2 regions of the Mycoplana sp. MJR14 genome follow, and region 2 is predicted to be linked to the other one. Evidence: riboswitches for the same ligand, from Rfam matches in the RefSeq annotation. Region 2 holds a riboswitch; the other holds the start of a gene.
What was found. A riboswitch is a leader RNA that binds a small molecule or an ion and turns the genes downstream of it on or off. The one in region 2 is predicted to bind thiamine pyrophosphate.

Region 1 (4,241 bases), 230 kb from region 2:
TGCGCCCTTGCCGCTGCCGATCCGGTCGACCGCACCCGTCTGGATGCGCAGCCCCGGGCCGTCCGTGCCGATGAGCGCCATCTCCGCGGCATTGCCGCGCACGATCGTCGGGCCGAGCGCGATGAGCTCCTGCGCAAAGGCGAGGCGTTGTGGCGAGTAGTCGCAATGGACGGGATCGAGGATCCACGGCTTGCCGGCCTCGTTGACGACCGCGACGGCGCGCAGGATCGCCCGCCGGCGTTCCGCGTCCAGCGTGCCGAGATTGACCGTCAGCGCATCCGCCTTTCCGGCGAAGGCGGCAATCTCCTCCAGGGACGAGGTCATCGACGGGATGCCGCCGACGACGGTGATGCCGTCGGCGGTGAATTTCTGCACCACCGTGTTCATCAGGCAGTGGACTCGCGGCCGCAGCCGGCGCACGCGGGCGAGCACATCGGCCGCCGTCTGCGGTGTCGGATATGCCCCCATCGGCATCACCGGATCTCGACGGCGACGTCGTCGACGGCCGGCGCCGCCTCGATCAGGCCGCTGTCCTTCATGAAGGCGCCGAACCGCTCGTAGCGTCCGCGGTCGAGCGCGGCCGGCCGCTTGGCGAAACGCGGCAGCGTGTCGGTGAAGGCCTGGCGGTTCAGCGCGTCGTCGAGATCCGGATAGGCCTTGACGAAGAGCCGCCAGGCCTCGTCCGGATGGTTGGTGATGAACACTGACGCCGTCTCCACGGCGGCGAGGAAGCGCGGCAGGCGGTCGTCGGCCGCAAGTTCCCGGTGGGTCACGAAGACCAGCTCGTCATAGACCGGCACGCCGTGCTCCTCGGGAAAGAAGGAGCGGCCCTCGTGGCCTTCCAGCCGCATCTGCGTCAGCTCGAAATTGCGAAAGCCGCCGAGGGTGGCGTCCACCTTGCCGCCGATCAGCGAGGGCGACAGCGAGAAATTGACGTTGACCAGTTCGACGTCGCCCTTGGCAAGACCTTCCGAGGCGAGCATGCGCCCGAGCATCGCATCCTCGAAGCCGGAAACGGAAAAGCCGACCTTCTTGCCCTTCAGGTCCTTCAGGCTCCGGATCGGGCCGTCGGCGAGCACGGTGACCGTGTTCAGCGGCGTTTCCACCAGCGTGCCGAAGCGGACGAGCGGCAGGCCCGCGGCATGGTCGAGATAGAGGTTGGGCTGGTAGTGCACGCCCACATCGGCCTGCCGGGCCGAGACGAGCCGCGGCACGGCGGAGGGATCGGCCGGCGGCACGAGTTCGACCTCGAGGCCCGCCTCGGCGAAGAGGCCGCGCTCGCGGGCGATCACCATCGGCGCGTGGTCGGGATTGACGAACCATTCGAGCAGCACCGTCAGCTTGTCGGCAGCGGATGCGGGGCCGGCGGCGACGCCTGCGATGAAGAGCGCCACGAGGAAGGAAAGCGTGCGGATCATGATGTGGGATGTCTCCTGCGCAAAAAAAGGAAGGACGGGGTTTCTGTTTCTTCGGCCCACGGGGTGAGCCCGGCGGTGAGCCGGTCGACGGCAAGCCGCAGAAGCACGGTCAGCGCCGCGAGGATCGCCATGGCGGCGAAGACGGTGGCGGTCTGCATGCGCGCGTTCGCCTGCACCATCACGAAGCCGAGGCCGGCCGAGGCGCCGACCCACTCGCCGACCACGGCGCCGAGCGGCGCCAGCGGCGCGGCGACCCTGAGGCCGGAGATGAGCCCCGGCAGCGCCAGCGGCACCCGGATCGCGACGAGCGCCTGCCAGTGCGTCGCCGGCGTGAGCGAGACGGCATCGAGGAGCACGCGGTCGGTGCGCCGCAGCCCGTCGGCAAAGGCGGATGCGACGGGAAAGAAGATGATGATCGTCGTCATCACCACCTTCGAGGCCATGCCGAAGCCGAACCAGAGGACGAGGATCGGCGCGAGCACGAAGACCGGCAGCGCCTGCAGGATCAGCACCATCGGCCAGACGAGCTGGCCGAGCCGCGGCAGCGCCGCGATCCCGAAGGCCGCCGCTGCCCCGAAGACGGCGCCGGACAGAAGGCCCGCGAGGATCTCCGCCAGGGTCACGAGGCTGTGCTCGAGGAAAAAGCCGGGCCGCTCCGCCAGGGCGGAAACCACGGCGGCGGGCGCGGGCAACAGATAGGGTGGGGGAGCGAAGAGCCGGACCGAGACCTGCCAGAAGGCGGCAAGACTTGCGATCGCCAGCCCCGCGTGAAGGGCGCGCATGGTCCTGTCAGGCGGCGGCAGTGCGTCCGTCGGAAGGCTTCTTTCCTGGCCTGTCTGTGGCCGGATGGTGTGCAGGCGTCATTGGTCGATCTCCAGAACTGTTTTCACGGAGATCCAGGTGAAGCGGAGAAGAGAAAGAGGCGCGTGCAGCGACGCGTATTTCCGTTCCTACGCCGGTATGACCCGGATCAGGTTCAAGGGTCCGGCTCACCGCCATCTCAGCACCGTTACGGTGCCCCCCTCGGAATGGAACGGAAACTGACGAAAATATCGGCCGATGTCAACGCCCGAAGGCGACCGGCGGCACCTTGGCGCTCCGGCCTGCCGGCTGGTCGGCCGGATAGGGCGTCGGCAGAAGCAGGATGAGGCCGACGACGAGGAACACCACCAGCGCGCCCATGCCGAGCGCCGCCGAGCCGGTGAGGCTCGTGACGATGCCGACGGAAAGGGGCGCTGCGAACGACGTCGCCCGGCCGGTCAGCGCGTAGAGGCCGAAATAGCGGCCTGCCTCCTCCGGCGCGACGCTCCTGGCGAGGTAGGAGCGGGCCGAGGCCTGCGCCGGGCCGAAGGCGATGCCGATGAACAGGCCGTAGACGATGTAGGCCTTCTCCGCCGCCGTGCCGAACAGGTCGCCGGAATCTTCGTCCGACAGCGGGATCAGGCCGAACAGCGTGTGCCCGGGCGCCGTCGAGACGATCCCGAGCGTGGCGAGGGTCAGGCAGACGAGGCTTGCGATCACCACCGTCTTGGAGCCGAGGCGGCTGTCGAGCCGGCTCGCCCAGTAGCAGCCGCCGATGGCCACGATGTTGAGGATGATGCCGTAAATCCCGAGCTCCATCGTCTGCCAGGCGAACATGCCGGCGGCGAAGGTACCGCCGAGCGCCAGCAGGCCGTTCACCCCGTCCTGGTAGACCATCCGGGCGACGAGGAAGCGCAGGATGCCGCGCCGCACCTTGAGTTCGCCGATCGTGTCGCCGATCGAGGCGAAGCCCGCGCGGACGGCTTGGCCGATCGCAAGGCCGCGGCCGCGATCCGGCGTGAACAGGAACATCGGCAGGATGAAGACGAGATACCAGATGGCCGAGATCGGCCCGGTGATGCGCGCATCCTCGCCCATCGCCGCGTTTAGCCCGAACAGCGGCGCGATGCCGAGTGGCGTCAGCCCGGTCTCGGGATTGGCGGCGAAGAACAGCACGACGGCGATCAGCAAAACCATGCCGCCGAGATAGCCGAGCCCCCAGGCGAGGTTCGAAACCCGTCCCGCCTCCTTGGGCGGCACCAGCGACGGCATCATCGAATCGTTGAAGACGATGGAGAATTCCGCCGCAACCGTGGCCAGCACCATCAGCGTCAGCGGCACAAGCAGGCTGGTTCCCGGCGCCGCATACCAGAGCATCCAGACCGACACGATCTGGATGACCGCGAGCGCCCCGATCCAGGGCTTGCGCCGGCCCGAGGCGTCGGCGATGGAGCCGAGCACCGGCGACAGGAGCGCAATCACGATGCCGGAAACCGTCAGCGTATAGCTCCAGGCCGCTTGGCCGGTGACCGGATCGGCGGCCATGCGCGAGACGAGATAGGGGCCGAAGACGAAGGTGGTGATCACCGTGAAGAACGGCTGCGCCGCCCAGTCGAACAGCATCCAGCCGAGGATGCCCCGCCGTCCCGTGGGGCGCCGTTCGCCCCCGTCATGCCCTGTCGTCATCGTTCCCCCGCCTGCGCGGCAATCGGTCTGCCGTGCGCCGTTCCGGCCATGCTGCCGGCTGTGCCGCACCTGGCGCCAGCCGGCTACCGATCACGGCCGCGCACGCCCGCAATCAGCAGGCGACCCGGGCCGCACCGGGCGGGGACTGTGTCACCTCGTCCTGCCGTGCGCAAGGTCGCTGACGACGCCGGCGGCCACGGAGATCTTGGCAAGCGTCGCCTCCCCCGCCTCCGACAGCGCGCCCAGCCGCCCGGTGACCGTCCCCAGCCTCTCCGCATCGGCCGCCTGCCAGGAGGCGAGCGGGTTCTTGTCGCCCTTGTGCCGATCGAGGATGGC
Region 2 (4,241 bases):
GCCGCCCGACAGCGTGCCGGGATCCTCCGCGCCGGTCAGGCCGAGATGCGACAGGAGATAGGTGACGCGATAGGGATCGTCGCCCGGGCCGAGCCCGGCCTCCGCATAGGCGGCGACCGTGTCAAAGCCTTCGAAATCCGGGGCCTGCTCGAGATAGCGGACGGTCGCCGAGGGATGGCGGAACACCTCGCCGGACTGCGCCTCGACCATGCCTGCGGCGATCTTCAGGAGCGTCGACTTGCCGGAGCCGTTGCGGCCGACCAGGCAGATGCGATCCCCCGGCTCCACCTGCAGGTTGGCGCCGGCGAGCAGCGGTGTGCCGCCGAAGCTCAGGAAGATGTCGTCGAGTTTCAGAATGGGCGGTGCCAAGCGTCAGGCTCCTGAAAGATCATAGGGACGGGCGAGCACGACGGCCCGCCCGGCGGCAAGGGTGAAGGTGACCGGTCCCAGCGCGACGTTGGAAACCGTGCGCGCGGAGCCGAACGGCAGGTCGAACGCGGTCAAGGGGTACCGGACGTTTTCGATCGACAGGCCGGACAGCGCCGACAGGCCGAGGACCGAGAACAGGCTGCTGTCCGGCAGGTCGATCGTGGTGCGGCCGGCAAGCAGGGGCGATGCCTCCTCGAGGCCGGAGGTCAGCGTGACGTCGAGCCCGCTCTCCTGCAACGCCACCGCCTGGAGCAGGTGCGCCAGCGCATGGTCGCTGCGATCGCCGCCCAGCGCACCGGCGAGGATCAGCCGTCGCGCCCCGCGCTCCAGCGCTGCCGCGACGGCGATCTCGCCGTCGGTCGCATTCTTCGCGGCCGGATAGGGCTCCTGCGGCACGTGCGCCCAGAGCGCCAGGTCCTCCGGTGATGCGGAATCGAAGTCGCCGACCCAGACCTCCGGCGTGACCCCGAGCGTCGCGGCGTGGCGCATGCCGCCGTCGGCGGCGATGAAGCGGGCGCCGGCGATCGCCGCCCTGAACCGCGCGGTCGGTTCGAGCGTTCCTCCGAGAAGGACGACAAAGAGCTGGTCGGCGGCGTTCGTCATGGGCACACCGTCTAGCGCATGTCGCCTGCGAATGGAAACGCCTTTCCGCGACGCCAACCCGCTTGCAAGCCGGCCCGGGCCGGACTAATGCTTGCCTTGCTCTAACGGGGTGCCCGACCATCGCAGGATGGACCGGGCTGAGAGGCCGAGGCCAACCCGAAGAACCTGATCCGGTTTGTACCGGCGGAGGGATTAGACGGCACATTCGGCGCCCTATTCCCGTTTTTGGATTTATAAGGAGGCACCGATGCGCAAGACGCTACTATCCGCCCTGGCACTACTTTCCGCAGCGACCATGACAGTGGCCATGACCCTGCCCGCACAAGCGGCGGACAAGACGCTGACCATCTACACCTATGAAAGCTTCATCGCCGAATGGGGCCCCGGCGCCAAGGTGGCGGCCGCCTTCGAGGAGACCTGCGACTGCAAGGTCGAATGGGTGGGCGTCGCCGACGGCGTCGAGCTATTGACGCGCCTGAAGCTGGAGGGCGAGGGAACCAAGGCCGATATCGTCCTCGGCCTCGACACCAATCTCATCGCCGAAGCCAAGGCGACCGGCCTGTTCGTTCCCCATGAGCTCGCCCCGAAGGACGTGACGGTCCCGGGCGGGTTCTCGGACGACACCTTCCTTCCCTACGACTACGGCCATTTCGCCGTCGTCTACGACACCGAAACGCTGAAGAACCCGCCCAAAAGCCTGAAGGAACTGGTGGAGGGCGATCCCGACGAGAAGATCGTCATCGAGGATCCGCGCACCTCGACGCCGGGCCTCGGCCTGCTGCTCTGGGTCAGGTCCGTCTATGGCGACAAGGCCGGGGAGGCCTGGGCGAAACTGAAAGACCGCGTCCTGACCGTGACCCCCGGCTGGTCGGAGGCCTACGGGCTCTTCACCAAGGGCGAGGCGCCGATGGTGCTCTCCTACACCACCTCCCCCGCCTACCACATGGTGGCCGAAAACACCGAGCGCTACCAGGCGGCCGCCTTTTCCGAAGGCCACTACGTGCAGATCGAGGTTGCCGGCATGACCAGGGCCGCCGACTATCCCGAACTGGCCCGGACGTTCCTCTCCTTCATGACCGGCCCGCAGTTCCAGTCGATCATTCCGGAGACGAACTGGATGATGCCGGCCGCCGCAACCGGAACGCCGCTGCCGGCAGCCTTCGACCGGCTGGTCAAGCCGGAGCACACCTTCCTTTTTTCCGCCGACGAGGTCGCGGCGAACCGCAAGGCCTGGATCGACGAGTGGCTCTCGGCCATGAGCGCGAAATAGGCGCCGCATTGCCGGCGGAGACGTCTGGCGGCACGGGCGAAGCCTGCTGACGGGGCAGAGGAATGTACACGACGAGCGAAGCATCAGCGATCGTCAGGGCCGGCGGCATCGTGCTGACCTCGATCCTGCTGTTTGCCGGTCTGTCGACGATCACCCTCATCTTCCATGCCGAAGGCGGCGCCGGCGGTGCGCTGTTCGACGCCTACCTCTTCGGCGTTGCCCGCTTCACGCTGCTGCAGGCGGGCCTTTCCACCCTACTTTCGGTGGCGCTCGCGATCCCCGTCGCCCGCGCGCTCGCGCGGCGGCGGGACTTTCCCCTGCGCAGCTGGATCGTCCGACTGTCGGCGCTGCCGCTCGGCCTGCCGGCGCTCGTGGCGACGCTCGGCATCGTCGAGGTCTGGGGGCGCCGCGGGGTCGTCAACCAGGCGCTGGCCGCGCTCGGCCTCGACAATCCCGTCAGCATCTACGGTCTCATCGGCATCCTGATCGCCCACGTCTTCTTCAACCTGCCGCTCGCCGCCAGGCTGCTGATGGCGGGGCTGGAACGCATTCCAGCCGAATACTGGCTGACCTCTGCCAATCTCGGTATGGGATCCGGCGCGACGTTCCGGCTGATCGAATGGCCGGTGATCCGCGGCCTCCTGCCGGGGATCGCCGGTCTCGTCTTCATGCTCTGCGCCACCAGCTTCACGATCGTGCTGACGCTCGGCGGCGGTCCCGCGGCCACGACGATCGAGGTCGCGATCTATCAGGCGCTGCGCTTCGACTTCGATCCGCCGCGCGCCGTGATCCTGTCCGTCCTCCAGATCCTGCTGACCGGCGCTCTGCTCTACGTCATGCGGCTGCTGGGCACGCCCGCCGAGGAGGCGCCGACTGCCGGCCGCGCCGCCCGCCGCTTCGACGGCAGAAGCGGACGGCTGTCCGACGGCCTCGTCATCCTCGCCTTCACCCTGTTCACCGCCGCACCGTTGCTGGCCGTCGTCTCCGCCGGCCTTGCCTCCGACCTGCCGCGGCTCGCCGCCGACCCGCAGCTGCACAGGGCACTTGCCACGAGCCTTGCCATCGCGCTCGCCTCGGCGACCCTCTGCCTCGCAATCGCCATGCCGGCCATCGCGATCGCCCCGCTCGCCGCCGCCGACCGGGCCCCGGCGCCGCTGCGCTCTCTCTCCGGCAGCCTGCAGGCCGCAAGCGCGCTGATCCTACTCGTTCCCCCGGTCGTGGTCGCGACCGGCTGGTTCCTGATGCTGCGCAATTTCGGCCAGGTCGCACGTTTCGCGCCCTATGTCGTCATCGTCATCAATGCGCTGATGGCGCTCCCCTTCGTCATGCGGGTGCTGGAGCCGGCCTATCGCACCCACATCGCCCGCACCGGCAGGCTCGCCGTCAGCCTCGGCGTCAGCGGCCTGCACCGGCTGCGATGGATCGACCTGCCGGCGCTGAAGCGACCGCTCCTGACGGCCTTCGCCTTCGCCATGGCCCTTTCCCTCGGCGATCTCGGCGCGGTCGCCATCTTCGGCGCGGACGGCCTGGTCACGCTGCCGTGGCTCCTGTTCAGCCGCATGGGCAGCTACCGCACCGCGGACGCGGCCGGCATTGCCTTGTTGCTCGGGGTCCTCTGCCTGCTCCTGACGCTTCCCTCCACCGCCGCCGTGAAGGATGCGAGAAACGATGCCTGATCGCTCCATGCCCGAAGCCGGCGCTGCCGCCATCCGCCTCGACGAGGCCACGGTGCAGTTTGAAGACAAGCGCCTCGTCTTCTCGTGCGAAGTGCCGACCGGCGCGTGCGTCGCCGTCACCGGCCCGTCGGGCGCGGGCAAATCGACCCTCTTCAATGTCATCGCCGGGTTCCAGCCGATACGCGCGGGAACCGTCGCGATCTTCGGCAAGGACATGACGGGGCGGGAGCCTGCCGAAAGGCCGGTTTCGATCATCTTCCAGG

Region 1: linked by a shared signal. The riboswitch ahead of P0086_RS11465 (ABC transporter permease) and the one ahead of thiB (thiamine ABC transporter substrate binding subunit) in region 2 are both predicted to bind thiamine pyrophosphate.

What each region holds. Positions count from the first base shown of each region.
Region 1 covers NZ_JARGEO010000004.1:168,692-172,932, reverse strand. The annotation lists gene P0086_RS11475 (hydroxyethylthiazole kinase) at 1-468, opposite strand, end outside; gene P0086_RS11470 (ABC transporter substrate-binding protein) at 474-1,418, opposite strand; gene P0086_RS11465 (ABC transporter permease) at 1,415-2,200, opposite strand; TPP riboswitch at 2,349-2,452, opposite strand; gene P0086_RS11460 (MFS transporter) at 2,481-3,905, opposite strand; gene P0086_RS11455 (NAD-glutamate dehydrogenase) at 4,056-4,241, opposite strand, start outside.
Region 2 covers NZ_JARGEO010000004.1:394,327-398,567, reverse strand. The annotation lists gene P0086_RS12445 (ABC-F family ATP-binding cassette domain-containing protein) at 1-369, opposite strand, end outside; gene P0086_RS12440 (thiamine diphosphokinase) at 373-1,032, opposite strand; TPP riboswitch at 1,128-1,241, shown strand; gene thiB (thiamine ABC transporter substrate binding subunit) at 1,328-2,302, shown strand; gene thiP (thiamine/thiamine pyrophosphate ABC transporter permease) at 2,365-3,978, shown strand; gene P0086_RS12425 (ATP-binding cassette domain-containing protein) at 3,986-4,241, shown strand, end outside.